Linked DNA regions of Flavisolibacter tropicus. The protein of the gene in region 2 interacts with the protein of the main gene of each other region in a pairwise test. Links are inferred from orthologs where the notes say so. Each region holds a gene or a part of one and is shown on either strand. Other genes may lie near its edges. The genes, in order: SY85_RS21680 and SY85_RS08160.

Evidence for each region.
Region 1: the proteins of SY85_RS08160 (region 2) and SY85_RS21680 interact in binary tests that used the Bacillus subtilis proteins (3 or more experiments, as listed by UniProt). The link is inferred for Flavisolibacter tropicus from one-to-one orthologs.

The regions. Positions count from the first base shown.
Region 1 is NZ_CP011390.1:5,061,541-5,073,606, reverse strand. What follows is about bases 3,385-7,138. They hold SY85_RS21680 (efflux RND transporter permease subunit), read right to left. Parts: upstream 6,759-7,138; coding sequence 3,585-6,758; downstream 3,385-3,584. Other genes in these bases: SY85_RS21675 (efflux RND transporter periplasmic adaptor subunit), read right to left, coding at 6,798-7,138; SY85_RS21685 (NAD(P)/FAD-dependent oxidoreductase), read right to left, coding at 3,385-3,429. Outside these bases: SY85_RS21695 (SusC/RagA family TonB-linked outer membrane protein), read right to left, coding at 1-927; SY85_RS21690 (hypothetical protein), read left to right, coding at 1,263-1,718; more of SY85_RS21685, read right to left, coding at 2,098-3,384; more of SY85_RS21675, read right to left, coding at 7,139-7,877; SY85_RS21670 (TolC family protein), read right to left, coding at 7,894-9,288; SY85_RS21665 (TetR/AcrR family transcriptional regulator), read right to left, coding at 9,263-9,886; SY85_RS21660 (TetR/AcrR family transcriptional regulator), read right to left, coding at 9,890-10,495; SY85_RS21655 (TetR/AcrR family transcriptional regulator), read right to left, coding at 10,610-11,287; SY85_RS21650 (hypothetical protein), read left to right, coding at 11,425-12,066. UniProt on the Bacillus subtilis protein: Required for self-resistance to surfactin, an antimicrobial lipopeptide surfactant produced by B.subtilis. Also required for swarming motility.
Region 2 is NZ_CP011390.1:1,936,215-1,947,445, reverse strand. The notes cover bases 2,875-5,793. They hold SY85_RS08160 (ABC transporter permease), read right to left. Parts: upstream 5,035-5,793; coding sequence 3,715-5,034; downstream 2,875-3,714. Other genes in these bases: SY85_RS08155 (ABC transporter ATP-binding protein), read right to left, coding at 5,044-5,793; SY85_RS08165 (hypothetical protein), read left to right, coding at 3,229-3,516; SY85_RS08170 (hypothetical protein), read right to left, coding at 2,875-3,184. In the rest of the region: SY85_RS08190 (sugar phosphate nucleotidyltransferase), read left to right, coding at 1-163; SY85_RS08185 (NAD(P)H-dependent flavin oxidoreductase), read left to right, coding at 333-1,316; SY85_RS08180 (carboxypeptidase-like regulatory domain-containing protein), read left to right, coding at 1,382-1,777; SY85_RS08175 (2'-5' RNA ligase family protein), read right to left, coding at 1,836-2,366; more of SY85_RS08170, read right to left, coding at 2,435-2,874; more of SY85_RS08155, read right to left, coding at 5,794-5,979; SY85_RS08150 (zinc dependent phospholipase C family protein), read left to right, coding at 6,127-7,119; SY85_RS08145 (NAD(P)/FAD-dependent oxidoreductase), read right to left, coding at 7,098-8,666; SY85_RS08140 (5'-nucleotidase C-terminal domain-containing protein), read left to right, coding at 8,843-9,571; SY85_RS08135 (bifunctional metallophosphatase/5'-nucleotidase), read left to right, coding at 9,561-10,502; chromosomal replication initiator protein DnaA, read left to right, coding at 10,625-11,231.

The DNA.
Region 1 (12,066 bases), 3.1 Mb from region 2 along the record:
ACGAGCGGTACCAGTGCCTTGGCCATACTCATACTGGTAGTCGGGCCACTTCAATACCGTATTGATACTATAGTTTGAGTTAACAGTAATACCTATACCCTTGTTGTTACTTTTACCCGACTTCGTAGTGATCAGGATAGCACCACCAGCTGCACGGCTACCATACAAGGCTGTTGCGCCGGGTCCCTTCAATACAGAAATACTTTCAATATCATCAGGATTGATATCTTGAATACCGTTACCAAAGTCTACAGGGACGTCGTTACCACTACCTGCCTGGTAAGCGTTACCCACACCAGAAGATTGAATACCTGTTTGAATAGGCACACCATCAACAATAACCAGCGCCTGGTTAAGCGTAGGATCCATAGATCCATCACCTCTTAATGTAATACGGGTAGAGTTTACAGGGCCTGAACCGGGAGCAATTAAATTTAAACCCGCTACTTTTCCGGAAAGTGCACTAGACCAGTTGTTCGTACGTGCATCACTTACATCTTTAGCACCTAAGCTTTGAGCAGCGTAACCCAGCGCCTTTTCTTTACGATTAATACCCAAGGCAGTAACTACCACATTATCCAACTGTTTAGCATCACGCTCTAAGAAAATATTGATTCCCTTTTCTTCAGCTGTAACAGAATAATATCGTGGTGAAAAAGATACAGATAAAAAGATCATTGTACTACCTTGTGCTACTGAAACAGAAAAGTTTCCATCAGCATCAGTTGTACCCAATACTTTTTTTCCATTGTTCATTACTGTAACACCTGTTAGAGGCTGCTTGCTTTCAGCATCCCTTACAATACCCGACACTCTTAATAAGGCAGTGACTTTGTCGGTTTGGTTGTTGGTCGCAGTCTGTGCCTGCATTGCATACGGCAGCAGCACACTGCTTAGCATCAACGATGCTGCAGTCAATAGTTTCATGTGAAGCAAATATTTTTAGATTGAAAAAAGCAAAAAGCAGTTAGCACTTATCATTTGCACTTTATGATGTTGTGCTTTTCGTGTGCAAGATGGCGTTGTAATATTTCTAAATTGTTAAGGGAAACTAAACAAAATGTAACCTTATTATGAACGAAGCATTAACATAAATGAATAACCGATAATCTTACAATCATAATTCTTCAACCGCCCTCCTATACCTCATCCATAGGTCTATATCTGTATTAAATAATTATGAAGTTTAATTGCAGAGGTGTTATTCTAATTTAAAAGAAGTAAATTTTGCCGTACAGTTTCTTTATTTAATACATAAGTTTATGCAGTGGATTGAACATGTACAAGCCAATGGTTTACACCTTTGGACATTGGAAGGACCTGAACAAATAGCTGAGTTAACCTTCAGTCCTGAGTCAAAAGCATTCCGCTTACATTACACGCACCATCGTTTATTCTTTTTAGAAGATGTAGGCGTATTGCAACAGAAGATTGCCTTAAAATCGGAGTATGGAATCACACTTGGTGAGTTTCAGCCGCAACGACATGGTCAAAGCGGGGCTGTTACTGTAAACGATTTAAAATACCATTATAAAGAAGACCACGCCAACATTCAGCTTTTTGACAAACAGAAACAGCGGGTTGTGAGCATAGGCGTAGACTTTATTTCCGAGCTGGGTATATTTGAAGTGGCCTCGCTATTATTTTCCCTGGCCTGGATCTTTCCGGCTATAGGATCAGAAAGCACCTATCAGATGATCAACGGCTTATCCGCATAACGAAGTACGATCATTCCTGTGCCAACATAAAAAAGCCTCTTGTAGATACAAAAGGCGGAGAAAAATTGCTTGCTATATGAATGTAAAGGCAAAGTAAGTAGAGGTATGTTACCTATTTGTAAACAAGCTGTTGTGTTATTATTAAGGAAAATTACTTCTAAAGGAACGGGCCTGCATTTGATAAGTTAATCAGACAAAATCGTATGCCTCCCTGTTTCAGATTGAACAAAAAAGTTGACCTATAAAAGTCAACTCTTGCAATAATAGGTATGTAATTATTTCTTCTTAATCCATCTATATCTTAATAATCCTAGTTCAAAAAAATACGGGGAAGCCTAAGCTCCCCCGCAGTATAACCAAACTCAAACTATTGCCTTATTTAGATTGCCTGTCTTTTGCTACTCAAAGAAACAGGCTCGTCATCACAGTGCCCCTTCATTGCTTTCAATTTTTGTACGGCTTTGTCATCAGGGCGTATAATCAATCGTAATGTTGGATCGTTAGTAATAAACGACCAGAACCAGCTAAACGCCAGCTTCGCCTTATTGCGAAAACCAATGAGCGGAATAATATGTATGAACAACCACACCAGCCAGGCAAAGAATCCTTTAAATGAAATCTTCGGTAAGTCAGCTACTGCCTTGTATTTTGAAATGATGGCCATGCTACCTTTATCCTTGTAAGCAAATGGCTGCATGGATTGATTATCTTCTTTACGTTGCAGGTTCTTTGCAAGTAATTGTCCCTGCTGAATTGCTACTTGTGCCACTTGCGGATGGCCGTTAGGAAACTTACTATCTGTTGTTTGCAAACACAGGTCGCCTAAAGCAAAAATATTATTGGTACCCTGCACACAATTAAATTCATCTACCAATACTCTCCTTCCTCTTCCTAACACTTCTGCTGGCAAGCCAGGCACTTCTCTTGCCACAACACCTGATGCCCAAATGAGAGATTCCGTTTCTAGGATATTACCATTGGCCAAAACTACTTTTCCATTTACATAGTCTTTTACAGCTGTGTTCTGTATCACGTTAACGCCCAGATGTTGTAATACATGCAATGCCTCTCCTTGTGATTTTTTGCTCATGGGTGCCAGTAAAACCGGACCGGCATCAACAACATAAATGTGGCTACCAAAGTCCTTGATTTCCGGGTATTCTTTTCTGGCGGTGTTGTGCCCTAACTCAGCCAACATACCTGCCAGCTCTACACCAGTAGGGCCACCGCCTGCAATGACGATATTAAGCAAACGGTCTCTATCGGCTTTATTAGTAGCGCGTACAGCCTTTTCCATATTCAGCAGCAAATGATTGCGCAAGTTCAAAGCCTCATCTATCGTTTTCATAGGCAAGGCCGATTGCTTTACATTTTGCATACCAAAGTAGTTGGTTTCTGTACCTAATGCCAACACCAGATAATCATATGGTACTGTGCCGGTATCAGTTTCTATGGTATTCGACTGTGGATTTACTTTTACCAGCGAGCCCATATGAAAACGCAGGTTATCCTTTTCCTGAAATAAACGGCGGAAAGGATAACTAATACTAGAAGGTTCAATAAATGCAGTAGAAACCTGATAAAGTAAGGGTGGGAAAAAATGATAATTATTTTTATCCACCAGAGTTATGTGAAATCGCTTGTCTTTTGAGAGCTTCTTAATCAAACGAACCCCAGCAAATCCTCCACCAACTATTACTACCTTTTTCATAATTAATCTTTTGAACAACGCTAATCAAAATCAATCCGCTATCTGAACTCACAAGCAGTGTACCTAAAATCATTAAGCAGGAGGGCATAAGCCCTCCTACTATATTACCTATCTAATAATCAATGCCAAACTTTGTTAAAGCCCTTATTTTCTAATTAAATATGTGATGGATCAAAGCTGTGTTCGTGATGTGGCTTTAACTCGTAAGGCTCTTCCATTAACTCATGGATCGGCTGATCTTTTTTACCACGCTTTGCCTTGTTGATGAGCTTATCAAAGATAGCATACATTACGGGCACCACTACCAATGTTAAGAACAGCGAACTGATCAAACCACCAATGATAACCCAAGCTAGGCCATTCTTCCATTCTGCACCTGCACCTGAGGCAATCGCAATTGGCAGCATACCTATTACCATCGCTATCGTTGTCATCAGGATGGGGCGTAAACGGGCGTGGTTGGCATCCAGCAACGCCTGGTACGTAGACGCACCTTCAGCTTTACGTTGGTTGGTAAAGTCTACCAGCATGATGGCGTTCTTGGCTACCAGACCTATCAACATGATCAAACCAAGGATCGTAAACAGGTTTAATGTATTATTCGTTAACGCCAGTGCTAATAAGGCTCCGATGATTGACAAAGGAATAGAGAACAATACCACAAACGGATATACAAAGCTGTCATACAAGGCCACCATGATCAGGTACACCAATACAATGGCTGCTAACAAGGCAATACCCAATGAACCAAAACCTTCACTTTGGTTTTCCATATCACCACTCCATACATAGCTAACGCCAGCAGGACGACGCAGTTTATCAAAAGCTACCTGCCACTCGGCAGCAATTGTACCGGTAGGGCGACCAACCGCTTGCGCCTGCACCGTTACTGAAGTGCTCTTATCACGACGCTCCAACATGCTAGGGCCTGAACCCTCTTTAATAGCTGCAAACTGAGATAAACGAATCTGCTCCCCCTTATCATTGGTGAACAATAAGTTGCTCACATCCTGAATGCTTTGGCGGTTGAAACTACCATAGCGGATATTGATATCGTATTCATATTCTCCCTGGCGGAACTTACCATTGGTATTACCACTAAAGGCTGTTTGCATAGTAGCACCTACAGTTGAAAGATTCAACCCCAGTGCCGCCATCTTATCACGGTCTACCTGTACATTGATCTCCGGGTTACCCGCTTCTACAGACAGCTTCATTTCTGTAGCACCTTTTACCTTTCCTAATTCATTCATGGCCGCTTTGGCAAACACCATTACACTATCCAATTCAGGACCAGTAACAATCAAGGCTAACGGAGCTTGTTCTGCCGTACCCAGGATACTTACGGGTACTGTTTTTACTTTAGCACCCACCAGCAAAGGTTCTAACTCCTTCTTTATTTTAGCCGCATAGATATTCGCATCATCTTCACGGTCTTTTTTAGCCACCAACTGCACATCAATTTCAGCTTTGTATGGTGTAGATTGAGAAGCCCCCATGCCTTCACTAGACTGACCGACTGTAGTAATCAGCTTGGTCACTTCTTTTTTATTCTTCAGGTAGTTTTCAGCGGTTTGAGCAACGGCATTGGTTCGTTCAATAGAAGCATCTTTAGGCAATTCTATTTGTACTAAGAATTCGCCTCTATCACTCTTGGCAAAGAACTCTGCCCCAATAAAGCCGGCGCCCAGCAAGAAGAAAGAAGAAAACAATAAACCGAACACTAACGCTAAAGTGGTTTTCTTATGCGCCAGTGACCATTTCAGGATATTGCCCACCCATTCAGTAAACGAATGCAAGCCTTTTTCAAAGCCAATGATAATGCGGCCGAAGAAGGTTTTATTAGAAATGCGCTCTAGCTTACCAAAGCGAGAGGATAACCAAGGCACGATTGTAAATGATGATAACAAAGACATCAATGTGGCAATAGATACGGTTACACAGAACTGCTTAATAATATCCGCAGCCAAACCGGTACTTAAGGCAATGGGTACAAACACGACCACGATTACCAATGTAATGGAGGTTACCGTAAACCCGATTTCTTTAGTAGCTTCATAAGCTGCCCGCACGCGGTTCTTACCCATCTCCATATGCCGGTAAATATTCTCTAGTACCACAATGGCATCATCCACCAGGATACCTACCACCAGTGATAAGCCTAACAAAGACATCAGGTTCAATGTATAACCTAACAGGGCCATACCAATAAACGTAGCGATCAATGATGCCGGGATAGCCACCATTACAATCACTGCGTTACGGATGCTATGCAGGAAGAACAGCATTACAAAGGCTACTAGCACAACCGCCAGCATCAGATCGTGAATTACGGCATCTGCAGACTGTAAGGTATAAATAGAGCTATCGTTAGCAACACTAATCTTCAAACCTGTCTTACCATAATCTTTTTGCAGTTTATCTATAGTTGCGTGGATCTGTTCACTTACGCCAACAGCGTTTGCATCAGACTGCTTCATGATCTGAACGGCAATGGCACTTTGCTGGTTTACACGGGCTATTTTATCTACGTCCTTCTGTGCATCCTGTATATCAGCTACATCTATTAAACGTACCTGCACGCCATTACGGTTAGCAACGACCAAATTGCGCAACTCATCTACCGATTTGTATTTGCCCGATAAGCGGATCAATACATCCTGCTCTCTCGTTTGTACACTACCGGTAGGGAAGTCGAGATTAGAAGAAAGAATGGCATTTTGTACCTGCAATAAAGAAAGACCATAACCCTGCAAACGGTTGGCATCAATACTCACCTGGATCTCGCGCTCCTGGCCACCAATCAGGTTTACCTTGGCCACACCGTCTACTCTTGATAATACAGGCGCAATACGGTTGTCCATCAAATCATAGAAAGCCGCTTCATCCATATTGGCAGAAGCCGACAAGGTCATCACAGGAAGATCATCCAGCGAGAACTTGTTCAATGATGGTGGATCAACATCTTCTGGCAAGTCTTTTAAGATCGCATTGATACGACGTTGTGCATCGTTCAGGGCGTAGTCCACATCTGCCCCGCTTTTCATTGTGATTACCACAGACGATACACTTTCAAACGACTTGGTATCAAGCTTCTTGATGTTCTCCATGGAAGACACCGCGTCTTCAATCTTTTTTGATACCGTATTCTCCACTTCACTGGGTGATGCACCCGGATAAATGGTAGTCACAGAAACTACGGAGGGACTGAACTTTGGCAGTAACTCGTAGTTAAGTGACGAATAACTTAAGAGTCCACCCAATATCAGTATCGTAAACAATACGATTATGAGGGTGGGACGTTTTATCGATACTTCTGCTAGTTTCATCTTTACATTTTGATTTTGAATTCCTACAGCCTCAATCTCTTATTTTAATGGAGCAACCTTGCTACCATCAGTCAGGTTGATCTGACCACTGATTATTACAGTCTCACCTTCATTCAGGCCTTGTAATATTTCTACCTTATCGCCTAACACACGACCTGCTACTACATTGCGCAGCTTGGCTACATTTCCATTATCCAATACAAACACCTGGTTTGAGCTTACACTACCTACAAAGGCTGCACGAGGTACCACAGTAATAGGAGCTGCATTTTCAAAATTGAATAAGGCCGTTCCATACATACCCGCTTTCAATTTATTTCCCGGATTGCTGGCAATCTCTATTTCAACAGGGAAGTTCAAAGAAGCATCAGATTTAGGCGCAATAAATGTAATAGTGCCACCAAAGTTCAAGTCGGGATACACGCTTGCTTTCACATCTACCTTATCTCCCAGCTTCAGGTTGGCTACCTGTGATTCATTTACCGTGATGTTTAACTTTAAGCGAGACACATCAACCAACTCAAACAATTGAGTTCCTGGGTTTACCACAGCACCTGGCTCGATATAACGCTTATTAACAATACCATTGATAGACGATTTGATATTGGCATCACTTACACGAATACGCGCCTGTGACACTCTTGCTTCTGCCTGCTCCAATGCCAGTTTGGCCTGATCCAATTGTTGTTGGGTAACGCCACCTGTTTGAAAAGCATTTTCAAAACGTTGCTTGTCACGTGCGGCATTTTGGTAAGAGGCCTGTGCACTTTCCAGGTCAATATTCAACGCATCGGTTTTAATGATAGCCAGGGTTTGTCCTTTGTGTACATAGCTGCCCTCATCTACCAATACGCGGGTAACGCGACCGGAGTTTTCAGAAGCAAAATTCATTTGCTGAGCAGGGACAAAGTTTCCGTTAGCACCAAAGTTGGCAGCTAACGCTTCTTTTTTAACAGGAGTAACCCGTACGGCTACTTCACCGGAAGCTGCTTGCGCTACTAATGCCGTCTTTGCTTCATTCTTCTTTTTGTTATTGGTCAACACCCATCCGATCAATCCGACAACACCTACCAGTATAACAATTGTTAACAGTGCTCTTATTATTGATTTCTTTCTCATTGTTATGCTTCTTGATTTAGTTTAATAGCGATTTTAATTGTCCTTGACTTTTTATTAATTGAATCTCTGCCACCTTGTAATTCAACAAGGCAGAAGAATAACTGTTCTGAGCTTGCGTTAATGAAGTTTCTGCGTTCAACAGGTCGGTTAATGTAGCCAAACCATTGTTGTAGTTGTTCTGTGTATTGAAGTAAACCTCCTGGGCCAGGCGTGCGTTTTCCTGCTGACTATTCAGTGTGATAATACTATTGTTGATCTGTGTCTTGGCATTTTCAAATGCCAGGTTCAATGCCAACGTGGTGTTATTGATATCTTCATTCAACTTCTTGATACTTACATCGGCCTGCTTAATGCGTGCCTTTGTAGCACCACCATTAAAGATGGGCACACGCAGGTTCAGACTTACAGATGCGGCATCAAACCAATTCACGCCTTGCTTTTCTCCTTTTAATACAGGTAGCTTATTGCCTGTACCTTGATAGGAGTAGTTGCTGGACAGAGAAAGACTTGGATAATATTCCGACTTGTACGCTTCTTTCTGCAGCGTCAATAACTCTTCTTGTTGCTTCAACAACTGGTACTCCAGTCGGCTTTCCACATTTACCGAATCGTTTTTTGCTACAGCCTTTGGTTGAATTGCTTCTATATCAGCATTTGGAATACTAATGGGTGTTTGTATTGGCATTCCCATGTAGAACTTCAATTGGTTTTCCAACAAAGCCAATGTATTCAACAATTGTTGGCGTTGGCTATTCAAGTTGGAGATATTTACCGTAATACGGTCTATATCTATTTTCTTAGCCAACCCATTTTTATATTGACTTTCCAAGATGCTTTGCACGCGCCTGGTGTTCCTGATGGTAGAATCCAACACACCTACCTGTTGGCGTTGTACCAATACCTGGTAGTAGTTGGTAGCCACTTGTTCAATCACCTGATCTTCTGTCAATTGAGCACTTAACTTGTAAAACTCCTGTGTAGCCTTTGCTGCACTCAAACCAGTTAATACCGATTTATCAAACAATGCCTGGTTTAAAGAAACACCTGCATTCGCATTCCATTTTTGACCAAAGGCCACCAATATGGTTTCATTCGGGTTTGGATTCGGTCCAAAGATGTTGGGTAGTGCACTCATTTGTAATAACGGATTATGCACTATAGCAGCAGAACCATTGATCTGAGGCAGTGCCCGCGCACGTACTTCATCTATTTTGTACTGACTGTTCTCTTCATCCAAACGGGCTTTTTTGGCATTTTGGTTTGCTTTAACAGCATAATTCACTGCATCCTTCAGATTCAACTGCACCGGCTCTTGCGCCTGCATCCCTACAAAGCTGAATAAGACAGCGATCAGCAACACCCCTCGCTGTAAAAACAGTTGGGATTTATGCTTGAATGGATTTGTTTTCATTATTGAGATTTAGGTATTTAGTAAAAATTCGTTTTCCTTTTGTTGTTGTAATGCTATGTAGATAGAAGAGAGTCAGGTCGTTCATCAGTTGCCTTGTATCCATTTTCTTTTCATTAAAATCAGAAGGATTCAAAGCGGTTGAAATTTGCTGTAATCGAATAGCAGCTGTAAAAGCACTATTTAAATCTTCACGATAAAGACCTTCAGCCATTCCTCTTTCCAGGTTTTTAATAATGGTAGGCTGCATGGTTTTCTGCTTGTGCGCTATCAGCTTTTTCCATTCTACAGGAAAGAACTTTTCCAACTCGTAGAAGAAGTTGATATTGATGGCGGCTAATGTGTCAAAAGGCACACAAGAGAGATTGATCACTTCTTCAATGGCATTGGCAGATGATGTGCAACTGGTAGTCAATGTAGCCTGATGACATTGGATTAAATCATCCACTACTTTCCCGACTAACTCTTGTTTGTCGGCTACGGCTTGGTAAATGGTTTTCTTGGAAACACCGGCTTGTTTGGCCAGGTCGTCCATGGAAATGCTTTTCAACCCGTAGGTGAAAAACAACTCTTTTGCTTTTTGTAACACCACTTCTCCCATTGCCTAGCTTTTTAAACCGTTGTAAAAAAGTTGCATTACTTCCTTTTGTTTTCGGTAGAGATCCTTGAAATCTTTTGGTTCCGGCAGGCTTTTAGCACTGATACAGTAGGTAAATGCGGTAAGTGTGTCTAGTAACAAACCGGCTGTTTTGACGGAGTCTACTATTTTCAATTCGCCTGATGCAATTCCTTTTTGAAACAACGCTGCCAATAAACTTTTCTCCTCCTCTATTAATTTCTGTTTAACCTCTTCGATCTTTTTATCTGCATTTATACAATTACTATCTGTACCTCTAAACTGAGAAGCCAGCATAAAGTATTTTTCAAAGAAGTCTTTTTTAACATCGATCAACTTTACCAATGCATTTTCCGTTGAACCTGCCGCTTCAAGTGTTTTAGCAATGCCATTGAGATAATCGGTTGTGATTTTGTCCTGAACAGCCGCAATTAAACTTTGCTTATCCGCGAAATAATAATGCAGCGCCTGCTTACTTATAGACAGGTCGTCTGCTACCTCGGTTAGCGTTGTTTTATGAATTCCAAAGTGAGAGAAGCGCCGGATTGCGGCTTCCAGTATGTGCTCCTGTCTCTCTATTCCTTCTGCCTTCATTTATACTTTTGACTTTTTGACTATTTGACTTTTTTGCTTTAAAAGTCAAAAGTATAACAAAAAGAATTATCCCTAATTTTTAAGGGATTTTAAAATGTTAAAAGTTGATGGCTGTTAAGAAAGGCCTTTAAAAAAGATACTAGCAAACTCCTTTTCCTTTTTTAAGATGGTCAGGAATTGCTTTTTGTCGGGGAAGAAATTGCCACTGCGTGTTATAAAGGAATACCGGAAGCCTTCCAAGAAGTCAAAGAATAGCTCGGCCGTTTTTCGGGAATCTGAAATATGAAAAACGCTTTGCTGTTTGCCTTTTTCTATAATAGCCGTAATACGACTCAACTCACGGCTATAAAAATAAGAAAACAACTCTTGTAGCTCAGGAGGCATGGTCAACGGGGTATACGTCTTTAAATACTCCAGTATGTTGTGATACTTAATAATAAAGTCGGTTCGGATATCCAGGTAGGTATGAATGGCTTCCAGTGGAATTTCTTTGCTTGTAATAATCGCCTCGTCTTTCTTTTCAGTAGCTTCTGAAATATGCTTTAATACAGCAGCATACAGGCTTAATTTATCTGGGAAGTAGTAATACAGCGAGGCTTTGGAAAGCGAGAGATCATTACCGATCTCGGTCATAGTGGTCTTAGCCACACCAAAATGGGCGAAGCGTTTTAAGGCTGCTTCTATAATTGCATCTCGTTTCTTATCCTGACTCATATTAATTAACGCTTCAAAGAAAAGATATTTTCGAATATGAATCAGCGATAGAACTATTACCCCAAAATTCAGATTCATCCGCCTTTTCCTCAATTGACCTTCCAATAGCTACACATGAAACAAGATCTGTGGCGTCAGTCCTAAAATAGATAGTACCTTAATATTGACCTAACCGGGAAATAACTGTTCTTTTTATAATTGCTTAACTCAAGTATATGAAGACACTCTCGCAACCGAAATGGACTATAGCACTGGGGCTTCCAGCAATTATTCTTACTTGCTGTGTATGTATTACATTGAGTTCAGCATTTAAAGAAAGGCATGATTTGATAAGCCCAGCCATTACAATAGACCTTTGTTTGATAGCGCCTCTACTCTATTTTCTTACTATTCGAAGGACCACCGCAGCAAAAGCTTCTACTTTCCGTGTATTCCTGATTGGCATATTCACAACAGGTCTTCTGATATCTAAGGAACAAAGCAACCTCTTTAACTTTCTAAAAACGTGGGTATCACCCGTTATTGAAACAAGTCTCATTGGTTTTGTTTTGTATAAACTTTGGCGAGCCAGGCAAAAAAAGGAACAACCGCTTGCTTCTGATTGGTTTACGCAGGCAAAAGATGCTTTATTCACCGTTACCCGACATAAAAAAGCGGCTCATATACTGGCGGGAGAATTGGCTGTATTCTATTATGCCTTTTTCAGTAAACGATCAAAGCCAGATGGCTACCATACATTTAGTATTTACAAAACAAACGGCATACTGCTCATCCTAGGCACCTTTTTAAGCTTGTTTGTTATTGAAACTGTGGGCATGCGCTTTTTGTTTACTCTTTGGAATCCAACTGCTGCCTGG
Region 2 (11,231 bases):
TACCACCATTGAAGCTTCTATTATCAAAAACTCCATAATAGGATCCTTTTCTAACTTGTTTGATATTGTATTGGACTACTCCATCATTGGTTCCGACACCGGGATACGCGGAGAAACCAGAACATTAAATATCGGCGATAATACAGATATAGACCTAGGATAAAGACTGGCCTCTGGCCCCCGAAGGGGAAACTTAGGTGTAGGTAGGTCTCATCGAATTTAGCTACTCCTTTATCATATAGTCATTATCAGGGCATGTCTAATGCCCAATACCTATATTGCACAAGCAATTGCTTTAACGTCATTTAGTGAACAATTACTCATTTTAAGGCATGTCCGTAACTTATAATACTAACATATCTAAGTTTCCTCTTCGGGGGCCAGGGAACCGTATTACCCAGCTTTTTGGCATTGAATATCCTATTATTCAGGCGGGCATGATCTGGGCGAGTGGCTGGAAGCTGGCCAGTGCGGTCAGCAATGCTGGTGGTCTGGGAATGATCGGGGCCGGCAGCATGTACCCCGATACGCTTCGTGAACATATTCAAAAGTGTAAAGCAGCAACTGATAAACCGTTTTCAGTAAACCTGCCCATGCTCTATCCCGACCTGGAAAAACACATCCAAATAATTATTGAGGAAGGTGTAAAGGTTGTCTTCACATCAGCAGGCAACCCAAAGACTTGGACACAGCATTTTAAAAATCATGGTATTACTGTCGTGCATGTTGTGAGCAGTAGCAAATTTGCCTTGAAAGCTCAAGAAGCAGGTTGCGATGCGGTGGTGGCTGAAGGTTTTGAAGCAGGCGGTCATAACGGAAGAGAAGAAACTACTACAATGGTGTTGGTGCCCGCAGTAAAGAGGGCGGTGACTATCCCCATAATAGCTGCAGGAGGAATTGCTACTGGCCGGCAAATGCTGGCAGCCATGGTGTTGGGTGCGGACGGAGTGCAAGTGGGAAGCCGGTTTGTAGCCAGTGAGGAAGCGTCCTCTCATCCATTGTTTAAACAAGCGATCATTCAGGCAAAGGAAGGTGATACGCAACTGTCAATGAAAAAGCTAACTCCCGTTCGGCTATTGAAGAATAAATTCTTTGAAGCAGTACAAGATGCTGAGAAAAGAGGAGCTAATGAGGAAGAGCTAAAACAGTTGTTAGGAAGGGCGCGGGCCAAACGAGGAATGCATGAAGGCGATATGGATGAAGGAGAGTTAGAAATAGGTCAGGTGAGCGCATTATTGGAAGATATATTGCCTGCTGGCTTAATTGTGAAAAAGTTATGGGCGGAGTTTAACGAAGCTTTGCAAAATCCAATTTAAAAAAATAACTTTACCTCGTTAGTTTGGTAAAGTGTGTCCTGAATAACCGCTCAAGTCACCAACGCATGAAACTTAAATATTTACTGCTTAGCTGTTTTATAACTGTTTTTTCATTTTTTGCCAGTGCAAATACTGGTGAGGAAAATGCTAAAAAAAGCGATGTTATTGGAGGTGTGTTTACGCTTGACTCTAAAAAGCCTTTAAGCAATGTTAGCGTTACTGCATATTCTAATGCCAAGAAGGAAAAGGTAATCTTAACCGACTCGCACGGCAACTACTCCTTTACTGATCTCAAGCCTGGTACTACTTACCGCTTTGTATTTGAGAAAGAAGGATACAAAAAAGTAATTAAGGAAAAATTCATTGCCCGCGTAGATGAAGCGCAGCAATTAAACATCCAGATGGAAGAGCATGCTTCTTTTGATTTCATGCCAGGACCATCACAGTTTTTTGATTTTTAAGGCTACCTTAAATGATATTCAAAAGGATGCTCAAAAAGCATCCTTTTTTTATTACGCTTTAGTCTGCGTTTTGAAAACGGGATAAATGTAAAATATCCCAGCTTCTTCCGTTGTGTCGTAGCGTAGAAAGCCCTGTTCCTGTAAAAGCTGTAGCAAATTCTTTAGATTCAAAATAGGCCCAGGCTTCTGCAAAGGATTTTTTGTAGAGGTCTCTAGTTGCAATAGTGATATGCGGGTGAAAAGGACGTGTGTCAACCTTGGCGCCATAGTCTTGGTGATCAAGGAAAAAATGATCAACTCTTTTTTTGAAGTGTTTTAATTTCTCATCCACATCTACATCAATAAAGATGGTGCGAGGTTTAAATGCTGAAAAATTCTTTGTAGCAATAGGGAATCGTTCTACTCGTAGACATATTTCATCCAACTGGTTTAGTAAGCTTTGCTCTTTTTCACGTTGCATCCAATAGGGAGGAATAATAGTGAGATGAGCTGGTGATTTTAGGCCTACTTTACAATTGTATTTATCCAGCATGTACTGTTTATAGCTTAATACTTCTTTATTTAATTCTTCAGGCAATACTATGGCCATGTAATACATATACATAAATAAAAAAGTCCCGCTGCTGTGCGGGACGGTATGGCAAGTTACGAAACCTTCTAGTCTTCGTCATGTTCATTATTGATATCCAGTCCTTCCTCATTTTTCTTTAAGGTAAGATCTTTGTGTTTGCTTAAAAAGCTACGGTACTTGTTATAAACAGCTTCAGGTTGCTTTTGGCCGTTAATAGTAAGCACTCCATTCTTGTGTTCAATAGTGTACTGCTTTTTATTGATCAATCCGTCTTTTTCTAAACTGCTTTCAAAGTCTTTGTATTCCTTGATTTCTGCCTTTGCTTTTTCTATGTTTACTTTTGCTTTTTTAAGAGACTTCTCAATTTCGGGACGCATATTTTTCATCTGTTCTTCAATCTTGGGAAGCTCTACTTCTTTAATACGTTCAATGTCTTTACGCATTTTCTCCATATCCACTTTAGCCATAGATGTTTCAATATCGGCTCTTAATTTATCTGCATCAAATTGCTTCATAGCCCTATCTATTTCAGCTTTCATTTTTTCAGGGTCAATATCCTTCAATGCTTTATCCAGTTCTGCCTTCATTTTTTCTACCTCAATAGGAGGAATAGAAGGTATAGGCTTTTTCAGTTGAACATCTAATTCTTGCATAGCTCTATCTACTTCTTGCAAGGCTTCATCAAAATCTTTCACTTTTCCATCTCGGTGTTGGGGTATGGTGTCTTTAATGAATGTTTGTTGTTGGCGAGAGGAGGAAGAACGGTTTTGGGCAATGGTTATAAAGCCAGCCAGTATCAAAACGGCTACAATTCCAATAGATGCGTTGCGTTTCATAAACAATGGTTTTATAGTGACGAAATGTTTCGTACAAATATACGATGGCGTTCGTATGTTGGTCAGCCGTTCATCCAATTGTCTTTTATTTAACAAAGGCTACAGATGTGTTTGACGAGTATATGGATTCAAAAAGGGACTATTTAATTATTCCCTATATATCTAGTATTTCTAAATGGCATCATTTTCTTTTAATAAAGCCAGTGAATCAGTTAATGATAAAGATGGGGCAAATGCCAGTTATAGTACCATCCAACTTTACTCAACTCCCTAACATTACGGAGTTGAGTAAAGTTGAGGTAGGTTTTAGCATTGATTTGGGCAGCCTTTAAGCGATAGATATATAAACAGGATTTAAAATATATGTTGCTTAAATTGAACCTTACATAAATTGATTTAATAGAAAATAAAAAATGAACGACTGTAGATCACTAGCCATTATCTAGGTCATTCTTTACAGGTTGCCAAATTGACAATACAAAAAAGTCCTGCGCGGAGGCAGGACTTCAGTTTGATAAATCAATAATTTATTATCGTGTGATCCACTTAGCCATTTCTTTTAGGGTTGGCTTTTTACCATATAATAAAATACCGGTGCGGTAGATCTTGGCGCTAAGCCAAGTGGTAAATAAGAAGCCTAACACTAATAGAAGCATTGAAGTTCCCAATTGCCAGTAGGGTACTGTATCTGGCACACCAAATGGTATACGGGCCATCATTACAATGGGCGAGAAGAAAGGAATAAGACTAGACCATGTAGCCAGCGAGCCCCCGGGATCATTGATGGCATTAATCATAATGATAATGCCTAAGATTACAGGTAACGTTATGGGGAACATAAGGCTTTGAGCATCTTGGGGATCTTCATTTACTGCACTGCCAATTGCTGCAAACAAGGAAGCATAGAAAAGATAGCCTCCAATGAAATAAAAGATAAAGCAACTGATAACTAATCCCCAGTTAATGGTATTAAGTGCTACTTGGGCTTGCGCAAGGTTACGTAGAGCTTCAGTGCCTTGTTGGCTTTGCCCTGGAATTTGTTCGCTGGCTTGTTGGGCTTGTTGTAACACTTCTGGTGGAATCATAGATGTTAGTACAGAGCTCAATACACCAATTAGTACAATCCATATTAAAAATTGGGTAATACCTACAGCTCCAATACCTATGATTTTACCCAACATTAGTTGGAATGGACGAACCGATGATACCATCACTTCAGCAATGCGATTGGTTTTTTCTTCAGTAACACCACGCATTACCATGGTTCCATAAATCAATAAAGTAATGTAGATCAGGAAAGCCGTTACATAACCAATGCTTCTGGCTACCTCAAAACTGCTGTTTTGTAAGCCGGATTCTCCTTTTTTACTGGTATTGATGCTTACGCTTTCTGCCCTGGTTTTAATCGAGTCAATACGTTTGGGATCGATCTTTAACTCCTGGCTGATCAAATTATTTTCTAAAGCACGGCTTATATCTTTTTCAATCTTACTATTTGCTGCAGCATTCAAACTTTTTTCAGTAATCAGCCTGAAGTTCGACGTTTGGTTGATGCTGGTGTGTGGTGCAAATAGTACAGCCGAATATCCTCTTTTGACAAAGTTGCCAGTGTCTACATCATTAGCAAAAGAGTAGGTGATAGTTTTGCTACTTTCTAAGCTGGATTTTAAATAACCGGCAGGGTCAACTACCGCCACTTTCTCATGCGACATGTTTCGGACAGTCATGAAAATGACAAACGCCATAAAGCCCACAAACAATAGTGGGGTAAGAATTGTCGTGAGTAAGAATGTTTTTTTACGAACACGGGTAATGTATTCTCTTTTTATAATGATCCAAATCTTGTTCATGTGTATATATTATGCGGTAACGTTTTGAAATTGACGGCTAGCTGGCGTGCCTTCTACCAGTTGAATAAAGATCTCATTCAATGAAGGCAGTATCTCACTGAAGGAAGTGATTGGCGTATTGCCTTGCAAATAAAAGCGCAATACATCGTTGGGCGTGTATCCGTCGTTGATCTTTACAATTAATGATTGATCATTGTTTTCTTTTACCACTTCAAATGCTTGGTTGGTATTAATAGCAGGTAGTGCTTCAAAGCCAATGCGGAAAAGATTTTTCTTGAACCGCTGCTTTACACCTTTTACTGTGCCATCTAATATTTTCTGGCCTTTGTTCACTAATGCTATATGATCGCAAATTTCTTCCACCTGTTCCATGCGGTGAGTACTAAAGATGACTGTAGAACCAGATTTTGCCAATTGGAAGATTTCTTCTTTAATAACATTGCTGTTTACAGGATCTAAACCACTAAAAGGTTCATCCAGTATAATCAGTTTTGGGCGATGTAGCACTGTAGTAACAAACTGTAGCTTTTGCGACATACCTTTTGAAAGGTCTTCTACTTTTTTATTCCACCAGCTTTGCATTTCCAACTTAACAAACCATTCCTTAATAAGCTGTAAGGCTTGGTCTTTACTTAAGCCTTTGAGCTGAGCCAGATAAAGGGCTTGTTCACCAATTTTCATTTTTTTATACAAACCTCTTTCCTCAGGCATGTATCCAATATGTTGAATATCTTTTTCTGGGTTGAACGGTTTGCCATCAAAAAGAATCTGGCCATCATCAGGATAGAAAATACCGGTTATCATGCGGAGCAATGTCGTTTTTCCAGCTCCGTTAGGGCCTAGCAGTCCAAAGATTTGACCGGGCTCAATCGAGAAGGAAATGTCGTCTACCGCTTTTTGGGTAGCATAATATTTCTTAAGGTTACGTAACTCTAGTAATGGCATGGTGCAGTGTTTGTTTGACAAATTATAGGCTCAAGGTACATATTTTTGAAATTCTTGATGAGTGGTGGATTCCGAGTATTGTAACAATGAAATTTATAGTTCAGTTTCGTTTGTTTTTGAGACTTTTGCAAAAAAAATAAAGTAACTATGAAACAGCGGATAGTGTGGATAGTTGGTCTGTTTGTTCTAATTGGATTGAGTAGCTGGGGTTTTCTAATGCACCGTACCATCCATCAATTAGCGGTTTATGAATTGCCGAAAGACATGCAGCCCTTTTTCTATAAAAACCTGGACTATATTGTTAAAAACGCTCCTCGTCCAGATGAGCGAAGAACAAAAGATAGTACCGAAGCTTCAAAACACTTTATTGATTTTGAAGCTTATGGTGATTCGGCTGCCTGGAAAATGCCACTTACATGGAATGAAGCGGTAGCTAAATATTCTAAGGATACATTGTTCGAGTATGGTTATGTGCCTTATGTGATAATGAGTGTGAAAGAGCAGTTGACAAATGCCTTCCGGCAGAAGAATAAAGACAGTATACTGTTTTACGCTACAGACCTAGGACATTATATTGAAGATGCGCATGTGCCATTGCATACTACTATTAATTATGATGGGCAAATGACTGGGCAGAAAGGATTGCATAGTTTATGGGAAAGTGTGGTGCCGGAAATTGAAATTAACACTTACAATCTAAGCAGTCGCCATAAAGCCAAATACTTAAAGCGTCCAGAGCAGGCTGTTTGGGAGGCGCTACGTCACGCACATCAATTGGTGCCTGATGTCTTTCGCTTAGAAAAGGAAACATCTAAAGACTTTGTAGACAGCACAAAGTTTCGTACACAAATACGTAGAGGCCGTGAGGTGAAAAGTTACTCTTCTGACTTCGCAAGAGCTTATAGTAGTCGTTTAGGCAGTACCGTAACTGATCAGGCAATTCGATCGGCTAACTTATTCTCTGACTTTTTGTATACCAGTTGGGTTGATGCTGGAAAGCCAGATTTAACTCCGTTGTTAACCAGCAGTATGACAGACCAGGACAAGAAAGCATTAAAGCAACAAATGAAATGGTTTAAGAAAAACCAGTTGCAAGAAAATAAGGCTTTGATTAGTCGTCAAAGTAAGGATAGTGAATAAGTTGCTATTGCTTCGGCAACCTTTTCGCCATCCATAGCAGCACTAACAATACCTCCAGCATACCCTGCACCTTCCGCACAAGGATACAAATTGGTAACCTGCGGATGTTGCAGGGTTTCTTTATGTCGGGGTATCCGTATAGGCGACGATGTCCGGCTTTCGGTTGCAACCACAACGGCTTCGTTGGTAAAGTAGCCTTTCATCTTTTTCCCAAATTCTTTGAAGCCGGTTTGAAGTGCCTTGTGTACATGGGTAGGAAGAACCTTGCGCAAATCTGCAGCATGAATGCCTGGCAAGTAGCTGCAATCAGGGAGATCAGATGAGACTTTATTTTTAAAGAAGTCTTCCATGCGTTGTGCAGGAGCAACAAGTTTACCGCCCCCAACATTAAAGGCTTTATGTTCCACGGCTTGCTGATAGAGCATGCCAGCTAAGGGACCATGTTTTTTAAATGACTGTATATCTTTCTCTTCAATATTTACAACAATACCACTGTTAGCATATGGGTTGTTGCGTTTGGAGGGCGACCAACCATTAACCACGACCTCACCAGCAGCAGTTGCAGCTGGGGCTATAATGCCGCCGGGGCACATACAAAAAGAAAAAACACCCTTACCATCCACTTGTTGCACTAAGCTATATGCAGCAGGTGGCAGGTGTTCGCTACGTATATCGCAATGATATTGAGCCGTGTCAATAATGTGCTGTGGATGCTCTACCCGCACACCTAATGCAAAGGGTTTAAACTCTATTTGTAATTTCTTGTTGTGGAGTAATTCAAATATATCGCGTGCAGAATGACCTGTTGCTAATAATACGGCTTTGGCAGGTATGCTATCACCATCGGCAGTTGTAACTGAGGTGATGTGACCCTTTTCAACAGTAAAATCAGTTAGCTTTTTATCAAAACGTACTTCGCCGCCACATTCAATAATTTTTTCCCGCATAGCGGTAATAATATGCGGCAACTTGTTAGTGCCAATATGGGGATGTGCTTCATATAAGATGCGTTCATCAGCCCCAAAGTGTACTAGAATATTCAAAATGCGTTGTACATCGCCTCTTTTAGTGCTGCGTGTATAAAGCTTACCATCGCTATAGGTGCCGGCGCCTCCTTCTCCAAAACAGTAGTTACTCTCTGGATTCACAACACCTTCTTTGTTCATAGCTGCCAGGTCGCGTCGGCGGGCTCTTACATCTTTCCCTCGTTCTAGTAATATGGGCTTAACACCTAATTCAATCAAGTGTATAGCTGCAAATAAGCCGGCAGGGCCAGCACCCACCACCACTACGGTGTGTTCGGCTTGACTAACATCATGTAGTAGTAAGGGAGGGAGAGTAGTTTGTTTAAACGGTTCATCAATGAATACGTTTAGTGTAAGGTGGAACCAGGCCTGTCGGCTACGTGCATCGAGTGATTTTTTTAAAATAGTATAGCCGGTTACGCGTTCAGGCTTTACAGCACAGTTTTGTGCAATTACTTGTTTAACCGAATTTTCACTAGCTGCTTCTGATGGCAGTACTTTAATTGTAATTTTCTGTTGCATGTCAGGTAGTTATCCTGAAAAATGGATGATGCAAAGGTGTTACAAAAGGATTTATCTGCCATCACAAAAGTTTTAAATTTCAATTAAAGAATGAAAAGAGTGATTTTAGCAGGCACCACCTAATTTTGGCCCAGAATTTCAAACACATGCGCACTTTTAGAAAACAAATACAGAGTATGCCCATCGCTCTACTGCTCTGTTTCTTAGCTTCTTGTAATACATTATTTCTACCTACTAAAACAGAGTATAAGGATTATCGGATAACAGCCGAAGTGCCTAAGGATTCAGGCATGCTGCAGTTGATGCAGCCCTATAGAGATAGTGTGGAAAGAGGGATGAATCAGGTAATTGGTGTTGCTGAAAAGACTTTAGATAAAAAAATGCCAGAAGGTAGCTTGAATAATTTTATGGCTGATGCTATGTATGTAATGGCTAAAGAAAAATATGGCGTGGCTGTAGATGCAGCTTTTGTTAATTATGGAGGTATTCGTATTAATCAGTTGGCAGCTGGTCCTGTAACTCGTGGTAAAGTGTTTGAAATAATGCCATTTGACAATTTATTGATTCTGCAAAAAGTAAAAGGCGATGTGTTGCAGCAATTCCTGGATTTAACGGCTGCACATGGTGGCTGGCCAGTAGCTGGACTTACTATGCAGATACAAAATAAAAAAGCTGTAAATGTGAAGGTAGGAGGGGTGCCGCTTGATTTAAATAAAACATACATCATCGCTAATTCTGATTATGTGGCAAACGGTGGTGATAATGCTGCTATGCTAAAGCCTATTCCGCAGCAAACAAATGGCTATTTAATGCGTGATGCAATCTTTGACTATATCAAAGTATTGAAATCTCAAGGAAAAAATATTTCTGCAACCGAAGACAATCGTGTATCCAATGCTCAATAGAAGAAAGTTTTTAACACAATCAGCACTTACAACTGGAGCTTTTCTGGTAGGTTCTAAACTGACACATGCAGCATCTTATTTTGAAGCGCCGCATAAGTTAACGATCCTTCATACAAATGATACACACAGTCGCATAGATCCTTTCCCTATGGATGGGAGTCGTAATCAAGGATTAGGAGGGGTGGCAGCTCGCGCACAACTCATAAAGCAGATCCGAAAGCAGGAAGAGCACGTGTTATTATTAGACGCTGGTGATATTTTTCAGGGCACTCCTTATTTTAATATATATAAAGGGGAGCCGGAGATCAAAGCCATGACTTCTATGGGTTATGATGCCACAACGATTGGTAATCATGACTTTGACGCAGGGTTAGGGAACTTGGCCTTGCAGTTAGAGCGGCATGCCTCTTTTCCGTTGATTATCAGTAACTATGATTTTGCCAATACGCCTATGGAAGGACGTTCTCAACCTTACAAGATTTTTAAGAAAGGAGGGTTGAGGATTGGTATCTTAGGAGTGGGTATTGCAATGGATGGATTGGTGCCCGCCAATTTGTTTGGTAATACAAAATATTTAGATCCCATTCAGCAGGCAAATAGATATAGCGCAGAATTAAAACAAAAAGGTTGTGATCTGATTATTTGTTTGTCACATCTAGGTTATGAGTATAAAGAAGATCAGAATAAAATGTGTGACAAGGTGTTGGCAAAAGAGTCGGAAAATATTGACTTAATCATTGGAGGTCATACACATACGTTCCTGGATGCACCTGTAGTCATAAAGAATAAAAAGGGGGATGATGTATTGATCAATCAAGTCGGATTTGCGGGTATACAACTGGGTAGGTTGGATTTTATTTTTGAAAAATCTAGCAAGAAAAAAATGATTTCAGCGCAATCCATATTAGTTACACAAAAAACTGAGATATAAAAATTTTTTTTCTCGAACTTCCTTTAGATATTCGTTGTCCTATCCAAATTTATTTATACACATCTTGTGAAAAACTAACTGTTCATTAATTCAATAACATATTCTAAAACTGTTCGATATACATGGAGAAAAATGCCAATCTCGTTTGGACCAACTGTTTGTCTATCATAAAAGACATCGTAGAATGGCAGCATTTCAAAACATGGTTTGAGCCCATTAAGCCAGTTGCTTTAAAAGAAAAAATACTAGTCATTCAGGTGCCTAGCCAATTCTTTTATGAGTACTTAGAGGAGCATTATGTAAACCTGTTGGCTAAAACGCTGAAAAGAGAGTTGGGTAAAGATGCCCAGCTGGAATACCGTATTATGGTAGACGGCGGTAACAATTACAATAAGCCCGTAACGGTTGATGTAGCTGGTCATGGCTATAAATCATTTTCCAATAATGAAATGGATTTCCCTTTGGTGGTCAATACACCAGTAAAAAATCCGTTTGTGATACCAGGGTTGAAAAAAATGCATATCGACCCGCAGCTAAATCCTATTTATACATTTGATGCTTATGTAGAGGGCGATTGTAATCGTGTGGCTCGTCGTGCAGGCAAAACCGTTGCAGAAAAGCCAGGTGCTAATTCTTTCAATCCTTTAGTAATATATGGTGGTGTGGGTTTTGGTAAAACGCACCTTGCGCAGGCAATAGGTAATGATGTAAAGCGTTTGCACCCAAATA